One region of the Mucilaginibacter gynuensis genome, then DNA from elsewhere that is predicted to be linked to it. Evidence: riboswitches for the same ligand, from Rfam matches in the RefSeq annotation. Region 1 holds a riboswitch; each other region holds the start of a gene.
What was found. Region 1 has a riboswitch for S-adenosylmethionine ahead of ABD894_RS00740 (peroxiredoxin family protein). Riboswitches for the same ligand answer to the same signal wherever they lie in the genome.

Region 1 (3,147 bases):
GTACTTATCCAGAAAGACAGAGGGAAAGGCCCTATGATGTCTTAGCAACCTGTACATCCTAATACATGTAAAAGGTGCTAACTCCTGCTTCGCGATATGCGGAGATAGATAAGATGAAAAGATTTCCAGATACATAGCTGTCTCTTTTTGCCTCTCAGGATAAGTCAAATACCAGGAACATTAATTTGACATACAAAACAGCTATACAAGCATGAAAAAAATATACTTATTATCATTTATACTCCTACTAAGCTTTGGCGCTTACAGCCAGATACAGGAACCTGTTAAATGGGCTTACGCTGCTAAAAAAACGGGCAATAACGAGGCAGTAATATTTGTTAAGGCTACCATTGATAAAGGCTGGCACATTTACTCGCAAAACATTGCCGAAGGCGGGCCAACCAAAACAGAACTAAAGTTTGCCGCGTCGGAAGATATTTCGCTGTTAGGCAAACCATCCGAACCCAGACCCATTAAAAAGTTTGAAAAGTACTTTGGGGTGAACGTTGCCTATTTTGAAAAACAGGTAATATTTCAGCAAAAAATAAAGCTTAATAAAAACAACCCGGTAGTAAAAGGCACTATCACTTTTTTAGCGTGCAGCAACAAAGAGTGCCTGCCGCCCGAGGATATTGAATTTACCGTAGCGGTAAAATAATATACCCGTAATAATAAAAAATACTGCTATAATAATTATAGCTAAACCTTACACATATATCAATATACCACCGATTGATTTATAAATAGGAGGGAACAGTGCAATACCCGTGAAGCTGACCGATTAGGAAAGGCAGTGGGTTTAAATCTGATCCTGACAAACTGAAATTAAATTTATAAACAAATGAAGAACGGTATTTTTGATGATCAAACCGCATTGCGCTATTTAAACAGCTATTGCTTAGCAGTTTTACCCGGTTGCTGCTGTTGTAATTAAAGTTTTTACCTGTCTGTTAACCCGGATACCGCCTTGAAAAACAAGTCCGGCATCCTGGCTGTAAAGAGGTATTGCTTTATGCAATGGTGGTAATTTCATTCAGCTTGCTTTTCCGAACAGTCCAGGATGTTGGTCATCCATATTTAAACAATATATCAAACTAAATAAAAATAAATACTACTAATTCTATAGATAAACTTGTATTATTGATTTTTATTGTTACCTTTACGCCATCTAATTAACCCCACCATTAATTAGTTGATTTATAAAGAAGAAGGGAGAGGAAGTCTCGATGATCTTCTAGCAACTTTTCATTCAGTAATGAAATAAGTGCTTTACTTTTTTCCGAAGGGATGTTCCTCCGGAAATATAAATTAACTAGTGTTATGCAAAATTTGAATTATCTCTTTTTAGCCAAACAATCAAGCGCAACCACCGTGCGATGTTGTTGTATGTGCATGTAGTTCCCCGGGGTTTCTCCGCATAAAATTTATCGGAATTATTTACCGTGAGCTGTAGCTGTTTAGCTGCGGGTAAGGGACTGCTTATGCCTCAAATTTAAGCACACTACTTAATGTTCAATTAAGCAGTAAACAAAATTTAACAACTATAAATCACACAAAAAATGAACTTCAAAAATTATCTATCTAAAGCAAAATACCTTTCATTGGGATTGTTGCTAAGTGGTACAGCGTTAGCCGGCGATAAAAACCCGCCTGCAAAATTTATTAAAGAAGGTGTTTGGCGCGGTGTATTCACCGTAAGCGAATCGCAAGTGCCGTTCAACTTCGAGCTGAAAGGTAAAGATGCCGAGCATGCCGTATTTACCCTGTTAAACGGTTCACGCCGCGATAACTTCCACGTACAGCTGCTGGGTAAAGATTCGGTATTTATCAAAATGAATACTTATGACGCGGCCCTCGTTGCCAAAATAAACGATGACGGAACCCTAAGCGGCGAATATCGCAGCCTGGTGCCCAACTTCCGTGGTAACGCGTTGCCATTTACAGCTGAGCATGGTAAAACTTATCGCTTTGTTGAGCCTGGTAAAGATGTTGCTCCTACAGCAGATCTTACCGGTAAATGGGAGCTTAAATTATACAGCAAAGAGGCTGTGCCAGCTTCAATAGCCCTGTTAAAACAAAAAGGCAACAAACTTACCGGCGTGGTAATGACGGTGGTAGGCGATAGCCGCGAAATTGAAGGTACTATACAAGGCAACGAGTTCGCGCTATCGGGCTTTACCGGCCCAAGCCCTTTTATTATTAAAGGAAAAATAAACGATGACGGTACACTATCTGGCGAAGAAGGCTTCGGCATATACAAAAACCTGAAGTTTGACGCTACCAAAAACAACGATGTTGAACTCCCCGATCCTTATAAACTCACCTTTTTAAAAGAAGGCTACAAAAAGCTTGATTTTACCTTCCCCGATCTGAATGGCAAGCAGGTATCGTTAAGCGATAGTAAATACAAAGGCAAGGTAGTAATTGTTGAAATTATTGGTACCTGGTGCCCTAACTGTACAGACCAAACCGTGTTTTTATCGCCATGGTTCAACAAAAATAAAAAACGTGGTGTAGAGGCTATCGCTATCGGCTTTGAGCAAAAAGACAGCCTGGAGTATGCTAAATACACTTTAGGTAAACTGCGCGATAAGTACAATATCGGTTACGATATTCTGTTCGGTGGCCTGGCCGATAAAAAACTGGTAGCTCAAAAACTGCCTGCGATTAACAAGTTCATCGCTTTCCCTACCACAATAATTATTGACCGTAAGGGCGATGTACGTGAAATATACACTGGCTACACCGGCACGGTTACAGGCAAATATTTTGACGATTACGAAAAGAAATTCAACAAAGTACTGGATGCCTTAATAGCCGAACCGGCACCGGAAAGCGCGGCTAACACGCAGGATGCAGGTAATACAGTACAAGGTAAATAACAAACCGACCTCATATAAACAACCATTATGAAAACAATTAAATTTTTAAAAGGCACCGCGCTGCTGTCGGCAGGTTTACTGTTCAGCGGGGCTGTACTGGCCGGCGACAAGGAACCGGCTGCAAAAGTGATTAAGGAAGGTGTATGGCGGGGCGTATTTAACGTGAGCGAAACACAGGTACCTTTCAACTTTGAGTTTAAGGGGAAAGATCTGGAGCACGGCACTTTCACGTTGCTGAACGGTACCCGTCGTGATGATTTCCATG
Region 2 (3,147 bases), on a different contig from region 1:
AATCGTCGTTAAGTTTTTTGGTGTATTGTAAACGCCCCTCGGCATTGGTTTCGTTAAAGTTGTAGGCATCTTCTTCGTACGAGCCAAATGGGGTTCCGTTTGTACCGTAGGCAACTTTGATCTTGCGCCTGTCGGTATATTGATCGGTACCTATACGGAAGTTGGCAGACAGTCCGTCGATGATCTTGTAGTTTAATTCCACATTGCCTAAAAAGTGGTTGCGGTGTTGTGCAACGGTATTTTCGTAGGCTACAAAGTATGGGTTGCTGTAATAGCTGTTGTTCCAGTTAAAGGTACTGCCATCGGCATTACGATAATTCCTTAACTGGTTAATATCAACCTGGCGACCGAACCATGTGAATTGTAGCATGGTGCTGGTAGCGCGCTTGCCATAAGCGCCGGGTAGGTTATCGGCATCATCCTTAATGTAGTTGGCCACCGCGTTAATAGTCAGTTTATCGTTTACACGATAGGTAGTATTGAGCGCGAAAGCGTTTTTACCTTGCGATGAATTGGGCACTACGCCTGTTTGATGCAGGTTATTGTATGATAAACGGTAGTCGAACTTTTCATCAGAACCGGTAACGGCCACACCGTTGTTGTATGTATAACCGGTGTTAAAGTAATCTTTAACATTGTTAGGGTGGGCTACAAAAGGCTCTGCTTTACCATTCGAGAAGAATTGAGGGATCAGGCGGCCATCCAATGCAGGGCCCCAGCTTTCATCTACACCATCATTAATACCAGCACCTTTACCATCCACGTAACTGAATTTACCGTTAGAGCCTTGTCCGTAAGCGTTTTGATAATCGGGCAAGGTAAGCAGGCTCGAAAAGCTGGTGTTTGAGTTAAGCGTAATGCCTAAACCTTTGCTATTCTTTCCCGATTTGGTTTTGATGAGTATAACACCACCTGCCGCACGTGAACCATATAATGCTGCCGCGTTAGGACCTTTCAGCACAGTTAACGATTCAATATCTTCTGAATTTAAGTCGGACAGTACGTTGGCGAAATCCCTTGACCCGCTGGTGCCCTGGTTTTGGGCGTTATCTACAGGCACACCATCTACCACAAATAACGGCTGGTTGTTACCGGCAATAGAAGTTTCGCCGCGTATAATGATACGTGCCGAACCCATATCGCCCTGGCTGCTGGTAACGTTTACACCTGCTATTTTACCCGATAAAGCATTGATAATATTGGTTTCTTTAGCCTCTGATATATCTTTCGATTTTAAACCCTGAACAGCGTAGCCCAGTGATTTTTTCTCTTTAGATATGTTGAGCGCTGTTACTACCACCTCGTTAAGCGAATTGGCCTGTTCATCAAGCACAATTTGCAAGGTAGTTTCGGTTTCGCTTATCACAATTTCCTGTGTTTTGTAACCGATGTATGATACATTTATAATATCCTTCGGTTTGGCGGTAAGGGTAAATTTACCATCCACATTGGTTTGGGTACCGCTGGTGCTGCCTTTTATGGAGATGCTAACGCCGGGTAGGGGCAGGCCATCGGTTTTGGCGGTTACCGTACCGCTTATTTTTACCGATTGCGCGTAAAGCGTTTGGGCAAAAAGGAGTGGCAAAAGCAGGGCCACTAATAATTTGTAAGTTTTCAACATGACAATTGTTTGTGAGTGTTTGTGTTTCTCCCGTTTGTATTGATGTTGCCGTGAAACAAGCGCATAGCAAAGCCAGTCCGCTTAAAAGCAGTATCAACTTTAGGGTGTTAAATATTTATTGTTTGGCGTTACTCGCTGTGGTAGCCTGTATATTAAGACCGGTGCAAATAACCTGGCAGCCTGTTAGCTGCAACAACACATGACAGCCATGTGCGCGAAAACGTATGTGCTTAAGGCACCGTTAGATGTGGTTTTTAAGGTAGGTAAACTTAAGTGAGTACTTCGTTTTTTCATTTACTTATTTGTTATATTAATAGTGGGGAATATGCTTGTTATTATTAACTAATGCGGCGCACCCAATTATGGATGAACAGAAATAAAATTTTTAATTAATTATACAGATTGCCGGAGATAAGCTGAGATGCTTGCTTGTAGCGCAAACAGTTTGCAGAGTTAACATTATCTTTTCTGCCACGGGGCAGATAGGAATTAGCACCTTTATACCAATGGCGTACAGGTTGCTAAGACATCACAGGGCCTTTCCCTCCGTCTTTCTGGATAATTAAATGATGTATAAGAACGATTGACGCTGCAAATATATAATATATATTCTACTAAATCTATAGATATTATATTTTATTGTCAGATTATTGTCAGTTTGGGTTTATGGTGGTATAATTAATTGTATTACAAGTATATTTTATTGTGTTAATTATATAGTGTAAAAATTGCAGGTTTTAAAGCTTGAGGTATTTATACATATAAAAGTTTTGTATCTGCACCGTGTATTGCAATTACCAATGGCGCTAAATTTTAAGCGGATATTATCAAATTGATAATAGTGAACCGGTGCTTAAAATTGTGGTGTATAAAGCGTACCTTTGCAAAATTATTTTCGGGGGGAGATTGGGCTTAATATCAAGGCTTTCATCTTTTTACGTAATAACATAAAACGAACGAAAGCATGAAAAAGATAGTAGACTACAGGAAATTATTGGGCGTTAACGAAGCCGCCGAACTACAGGAACTAAAATCGGTATACCGTGGTTTGATGAAAGCCTGGCACCCCGATAAATTTCAGGAAAGCGAAGAAAGCAAGTTAGCTGCCGAAGAAAAAAGTAAGACTATTATCGAAGCCTATCACTTTTTGGTGAGTATTGCTCCCGAAACCCGTGCCCAGTCTATCACCGAATACACCGCGACCACAACCGCATCGGCCATGGTTGATTTTGAATACAAATCACAAGTGCTTAAAGTTAGCTTTGCCGATGGCAACGAATATGAATATTTCGACGTGCCAAAAGCCATCTATGTAAAGCTCATCAACGCCGATTCACCCGGCCGTTTCGCCCGCAGGCATATCTTCAACAACTACGTTTACCGCAGCGTAAGCAAGCTGGTAGCATCGGCGTAGTCGGTTTAGATACAAGAATAGAGATTCAGGATTTAAGAAAATATATGATCCCAAATTTTCTTTCCATAGGGGAGAAGGTTTGGGGTTTTTTACGTAGGACTGTCAGCCTGAG
Region 3 (3,147 bases), 260 kb from region 1:
TTCAAATAATCAGCCAGTAGCTGATGCGCCTTAACAATATCCCTTATGGTAAATTGCGGAAATGCCAAATAATAAGGCTGCCCGGTAACCGGGTTTGTACTTAGCGGATTAGTAGTACCATAAGGCGAACCCAAAATATTGGCACACACAATAAAATGTTCTTCGGGATTAAAATAGTTATCCTTACCGAATAAACCCTGCCACCAATCAAGCACGTCCGAATTGGCAGTCAACGCATGGCACACCCAAACCACATTATCCTTGTTTTTGTTCAGCTTGCCGTAGGTGTTAAAACCTATTTCAAGATCATGCAACTCGCTGCCCGACTCAAGTGTAAATGTTTTAGTGTACTTAAATACTTCTGTGTTCATATATATTATTTAAGTCCCTCCCCAACGGAAGGGACTTTTTAATTTGTATAGCCCGTGCTAAATGGTTTACACCAATTCGGCTTCGGGTTGTTTTATTTTATTGAAGGCTTGTTCAAAATCGCCTTTAATATCATCAATATGTTCAATACCAACCGCTACGCGTAACAGGGTAGGCGTAACGCCGGCAGAAAGCTGCTCTTCATCGCTCAATTGCTGATGCGTAGTAGCCGATGGCTGTATGATCAGCGTTTTCGCGTCGCCTACGTTTGCCACATGACTCACCAGTTTTAGGCTGTCAATTATTGCACCGGCGTTTTCTTTATCGCCTTTTACCTCAAATGACAGTACTGCGCCAAATCCGTTTTTTAAATACTTTTTAGCCAGCGCGTTATACGGTGATGATGCCAAACCCGGATAGTTTACTTTGGCTACCAAAGGATGCTGTTCCAGCCATTTGGCCAGTTCGAGCGCATTATCAATATGGCGTTGTACGCGTAACGACAGGGTTTCTAATCCCTGAACCAATAACCAAGAATTGAATGGGGATTGCGACGGACCGAAATCGCGCAGGCCTTCTACACGGGCACGTATAATAAATTGGATATTACCAAACGGACCGCCAATACCGAATACATCGCCAAATACTAAACCATGATAACCTTCGGCCGGTTCGGTGAATTGAGGATATTTGCCATTGGCCCAGTTATAATTACCGCCATCAACTATTACACCGCCAATGCTTGTACCATGGCCGCCTATCCATTTAGTAGCCGATTGTACTACCACATGCGCGCCATGCTCCAGCGGACGGAACAAATATCCGGCAGCGCCGAAAGTATTATCTACTATTAAAGGCAGGTCGTGTTTTTGTGCTACAGCGGCAATCTTTTCAAAATCAGGGATGTTAAAGCCCGGATTACCAATGGTTTCGAGGTAAATGGCTTTTGTTTTATCGTCGATAAGTGCTTCTATGTTTTCGGCAGTATCATCTTTGGCAAAACGTACATCGATACCAATGCGTTTAAAGGCTACTTTAAACTGGTTATAAGTGCCGCCGTATAAAAATGGTGAGGTAACAAAGTTATCTCCAAGCTGTAAAATATTATTTAAGGCCAAAAACTGCGCTGCCTGGCCGGATGCCGTTGCTAATGCCGCTACACCACCTTCTAAGGCTGCTACCCGTTTTTCAAAAACATCGGTAGTGGGGTTCATTATGCGGGAGTAGATATTGCCAAACTCTTTCAGTGCGAACAGGTTAGCGCCATGCTCGGCACTGTTAAAAACATATGAAGTAGTTTGGTATAAAGGTACAGCGCGTGAACCTGTTGTTGCATCTGCTTCCTGACCTGCGTGTAATTGTAGTGTTTCGAATTTTAAATTTGTAGTAGACATGATATGTTAAGATTTTAATTGTTTGTAAATGATCAGTTTGTTTTACCGTGTGCGCAAAGCAGGATAATAGCATCCCGACAGGAGCAACACGCGTATTTTTCAGGAAAATGAAAATGGGAACGTGTTACTGAATCAACAGCAGCAACACATACAAATACAAATAGCAAATGAATTGCCGGTTGGGGTAACCTGTTGTATCTTACTTTCTTTGACTTGTACTAAACTTTTCATGGTGGTTAATTTATATTCCCCGGGATCCATTCTCCGGGCCAGGAATTGGCACCTTCTTCAAATTGAAGGGTTGCCAGTGGGTTGTTGAGCCTGATCTCTCGCCACTTCTTTATAAACCAAAATTCGCCGGTTGGCGGAACAATGATCTTAATATTTGCTACCAAATAATGTTTCAAAGATATGTTAATTGAATACTTATCTCCAAATTTTATTTTTATTTATGCTTAAAAACTGTTAAAAGCCGCTTTAAGGTCGGCAATAAGGTCATCAATATGCTCTAAACCTACTGATACCCTAAGCAGGTTTCGGGGCGTTTTGGTGTCGAGCCCTTCTACCGATGCACGGTGCTCTATCAGGCTTTCAACACCACCCAGGCTGGTGGCCTGTGTAAACAGCTTTACACTATTTACTACCTTACGGGTATCATCTTCACTGCCTTTTATGCAAAAAGACAGCATCCCGCCAAAGCTCAGCATTTGCGCCTTAGCTATATCATGCTGCGGGTGCGATGGCAAGCCCGGATACATTACACGTTCTACCTTCGGATGATCTTCTAAAAACTGGGCTAATAGCTGCGCGTTGTTTACATGGCCGCGCACACGGTAAGGCAGTGTTTTGATACTTCGTACTAAATAATAGCAATCCATAGGCGAGGGGATAGCGCCACCCATTTCCTGTACCTGGCGGATCTTTAACCACCAGTCGCTTTTTTCGGCGGCAATTAAGGCGCCGCCCATCAGGTCGCTGTGGCCGCCGAAGTATTTGGTAGCCGAGTGCATTACCAAATCGGCCCCTAACGCGATAGGCTGCTGGCATACAGGTGTGGCGAAAGTATTATCGCACACTACTTTAATACCTTTGGCATGAGCTATTGCAACTGCCTTTTTAATATCGGTAAGCTTCAATAACGGGTTCGATGGGGTTTCTATCCATATTACACCGGTATTGGGTTTTATATGCTGTTGTAGTAATTCGGTATCGTTCACATCAATAAAATCGAACTCCAGTATACCTGCAAACAAGTTTTTGATTTGGTTGCGTAAACCATGGTACATATCATCAGGTAATATGATATGTGTGCCCGCAGGTAACGATTGGAATACCGCCATGCCCGCTGCATTGCCCGATGAAAACGCTGCTGCCTCAATACCGC
Region 4 (3,147 bases), on a different contig from region 1:
ATACTAATATCGATACGCTTATCTCTGTTATTGTACTGGTAGCCATGAGCTTGCTCATCCTCATTAAAAAGAACTTACGGGCATTCAGCGTTATTCACCTCATGATCATCGGCGGCTGTGTGCTGGTAGGCGTGTCAACCATATTGTTTGATCTGGAAGCCATCAGCGCAATAACATGGATGACTATGGCCGGATTAGGTTTATACCTGGGTTATGTACCTTACAACGCTATTTTCTTCGAGCGGATGATCGCTTCATTTAAATACCGAAGCAACGTGGGTTTTGTGATGTACATAGCCGATGCCGCCGGATATTTGGGCAGCGTAAGCGTATTACTTATCAAAGAACTTGGCAGACCTACCATTAGCTGGGGCGCGTTTTTTAAGGAAGGCGTTTTGATCGTTGCCATAGTTGGCGGCGTAAGCGCGGTAATGTCATTAATATATTTTTTACAAAGTGCGCGAAAAAGTAACAAAAGCGCCAAAAATTTAAACATCATCACGGTATGAAACAAAAGTCGGCAATAGTTATAGGAGCAGGCATAGTGGGCCTTGCAACGACAAGGGCACTGGCTACACGAGGTTATAAAGTCACCGTATTTGAACGTAACGAGCGTGCTGTGGGTGCATCAATACGTAATTTTGGTATGGTGTGGCCAATAGGGCAGGCCACCGGGCCAATGTTTGAAAGGGCCATGTTATCGCGCAGCATCTGGAAAACAGTTTGTACCGAAGCCGATATTTGGCATGACGAAGTTGGCTCGCTGCACTTGGCTTATCACGATGATGAGCTACAGGTAATTGCCGACTATGTGGAAGCCAACAAAAATGACCGCGACTGTGCCTTACTTACACCGGCCGAAGCGCTGCAAAGATCACCGGCTGTAAACCCGGATGGTTTAAAGGGTGCTTTATGGAGCGGTGAGGAAATGATCATCGAGTCGCGGGTAGCAGTAGGGCAGGTGGCCGCATACCTTGCCGGCAAGTTTGGTGTAGAGTTTCACTGGAACACGGCCATAAGCCAAATTCAAGCGCCAAAGGTTTACTCCGGTAAACGTACCTGGGAGGCCGACGAAATATTTGTATGTAGCGGTGCCGATTTTGAAACCCTGTATCCCGAATTATTCCTGCAAACCAATATCAGCAAATGTAAATTGCAAATGATGCGTTTGGTTACCCAGCCCGAAGGTTGGCGCATAGGTCCGTCGCTTTGCGGTGGTTTATCTATGATCCATTATCCGGGTTTTCAAATCGCGGCATCATTGCCTGCGCTTAAGCAACGTTATGAGGAGCAATATGCTGAACATTTAAAATGGGGCATCCACGTAATGGTATCGCAGAATGGCGGCGGCGAGCTCACCATAGGCGATTCGCACGAATATGGTTTGGTGCATGACCCGTTCGATAAGGAATTCATTAACAAACTAATTACCGATTACCTGCATACCTTCGCTACTTTTAAAGACTGGAAACTGTTGCAATCGTGGCATGGTATCTACCCCAAAATGATGAACGGCGAAACTGAATTTATAACCGATCCGGAACCGGGTGTAACCATTATCAACGGTGTTGGCGGCAACGGGATGACGCTGTCATTCGGTCTTTGCGAGCAATATTTTGCGGGCAGATGATCTGCTAATTGAGCTTTTCAACAACCTAAATAGAGAAAAAAGCGTCTGGTTTAATTACCGGGCGCATTTTTATTTAGCTGTAAATCAGTATTAAATAAATTATTTCAAATAAAAACTATAAAATCTATGTAAATAGTAGTTTAAATATGTATGTTTGCATCATAATAATTGTTCTTTATTATACTTATCCAGAAAGACAGAGGGAAAGGCCCTATGACGTCTTAGCAACCTGTACCGGCTCTTGAGCTTGTAAAAGGTGCTAATTCCTGCTCCGCCACAAAGGAGGAAGATAAGATGACAAATATTTTAAGACTCGCTCAGTAGCTTTTCTTTTTTGCCTCTTTTCCGGATAAGTCGATACAAAAACATAACTGTTAACGATTTATAAAAAAGAGAAACAAAATGAGAATTTACCTTGATAACGCCGCAACTACTCAACTCGATAGCGAGGTATTTACCACCATCACCCCTTACTTACTCGAATTTTTCGGAAACCCTTCGTCGCATCACGAGCATGGCAGGCAGGTAAAAAGCGCTATTGAGCAGGCAAGGCAAACCATTGCAGGTTTACTGAACGCCTCGCCAAACGAGATCATCTTTACCAGCGGCGGCACCGAGGCCGATAATACTGCCATACTATCAAGCGTACGTTCTCATCAAATAAAACACGTAATTACTACGCCCTTTGAGCACCACGCGGTACTGCACACACTGGAAGAGCTGCAAAAACAGGGCGAAATAAAATTAAGCTTCATCAATATAGATAGCAGGGGTAACCTTGATATCGATCACCTCGAAACCTTGTTGCAAAACAATACACGTTCGCTGGTATCGGTAATGCATGCCAATAATGAAATTGGTAACCTGAACGATATCGAATTGATCGGCGAGGTCTGTTGTAGCTACAGGGCAATTTTTCATTCAGACACAGTTCAAACCATCGGGCATTACCGCCACGATCTGTCAAAACTAAAAACGCATTTTATAGCAGCTTCGGCACACAAGTTTCATGGGCCAAAAGGGGTAGGTTTTCTTTACTGCCGCGATGGTGTACAGCTTTCGAGGTTATTACATGGCGGCTCGCAGGAGCGCAAATTAAGGGCAGGTACCGAGAATATTCACGGTATAATTGGTTTGGCAAAAGCGTTGGAAATAGCTTACCGCGATATTGATGAGCATCAAAAATATATACAAACATTAAAAAACAGGATGATCTATAAACTACAGGAGCAGGTTGGCGATGTATATTTCAATGGTAATTCGGCCATTGCAGATAAAAGCCTTTACACTGTGCTAAGCGCGAGCTTGCCGGTTAACGCCAATGCTTTCGATCTGTTAGCTTATCTCGATCAAAACAATATATCGGTATCAGGCGGCAGTGCCTGCTCTACCGGTTCGGCATCGCATGTATTACAGGCCATCAATGCCGATGCATCGAGGAACACCATTCGTTTTTCGTTCAGTAAATACAATACCGCTGCCGAAATTGACCATGCAGTAAGCGTATTGGCAGCAGT

Region 2: it holds a riboswitch for S-adenosylmethionine, as region 1 does, so the genes downstream of both, ABD894_RS05580 (SusC/RagA family TonB-linked outer membrane protein) here and ABD894_RS00740 (peroxiredoxin family protein) in region 1, are expected to answer to the same signal.
Region 3: it holds a riboswitch for S-adenosylmethionine, as region 1 does, so the genes downstream of both, ABD894_RS01985 (O-acetylhomoserine aminocarboxypropyltransferase/cysteine synthase family protein) here and ABD894_RS00740 (peroxiredoxin family protein) in region 1, are expected to answer to the same signal.
Region 4: it holds a riboswitch for S-adenosylmethionine, as region 1 does, so the genes downstream of both, ABD894_RS20430 (cysteine desulfurase family protein) here and ABD894_RS00740 (peroxiredoxin family protein) in region 1, are expected to answer to the same signal.

Annotation. Positions count from the first base shown of each region.
Region 1 is NZ_BAABFT010000001.1:198,717-201,863, forward strand. It holds SAM riboswitch class I at 2-115, shown strand; gene ABD894_RS00735 (protein-disulfide reductase DsbD N-terminal domain-containing protein) at 212-658, shown strand; SAM riboswitch class I at 1,195-1,310, shown strand; gene ABD894_RS00740 (peroxiredoxin family protein) at 1,560-2,882, shown strand; gene ABD894_RS00745 (peroxiredoxin family protein) at 2,910-3,147, shown strand, end outside.
Region 2 is NZ_BAABFT010000002.1:548,643-551,789, reverse strand. It holds gene ABD894_RS05580 (SusC/RagA family TonB-linked outer membrane protein) at 1-1,621, opposite strand, end outside; SAM riboswitch class I at 2,078-2,186, opposite strand; gene ABD894_RS05575 (KTSC domain-containing protein) at 2,586-3,035, shown strand.
Region 3 is NZ_BAABFT010000001.1:462,322-465,468, reverse strand. It holds gene ABD894_RS01990 (homoserine O-acetyltransferase family protein) at 1-371, opposite strand, end outside; gene ABD894_RS01985 (O-acetylhomoserine aminocarboxypropyltransferase/cysteine synthase family protein) at 438-1,763, opposite strand; SAM riboswitch class I at 2,002-2,112, opposite strand; gene ABD894_RS01980 (trans-sulfuration enzyme family protein) at 2,219-3,147, opposite strand, start outside.
Region 4 is NZ_BAABFT010000013.1:27,585-30,731, forward strand. It holds gene ABD894_RS20420 (DUF5690 family protein) at 1-509, shown strand, start outside; gene ABD894_RS20425 (TIGR03364 family FAD-dependent oxidoreductase) at 506-1,630, shown strand; SAM riboswitch class I at 1,812-1,926, shown strand; gene ABD894_RS20430 (cysteine desulfurase family protein) at 2,033-3,147, shown strand, end outside.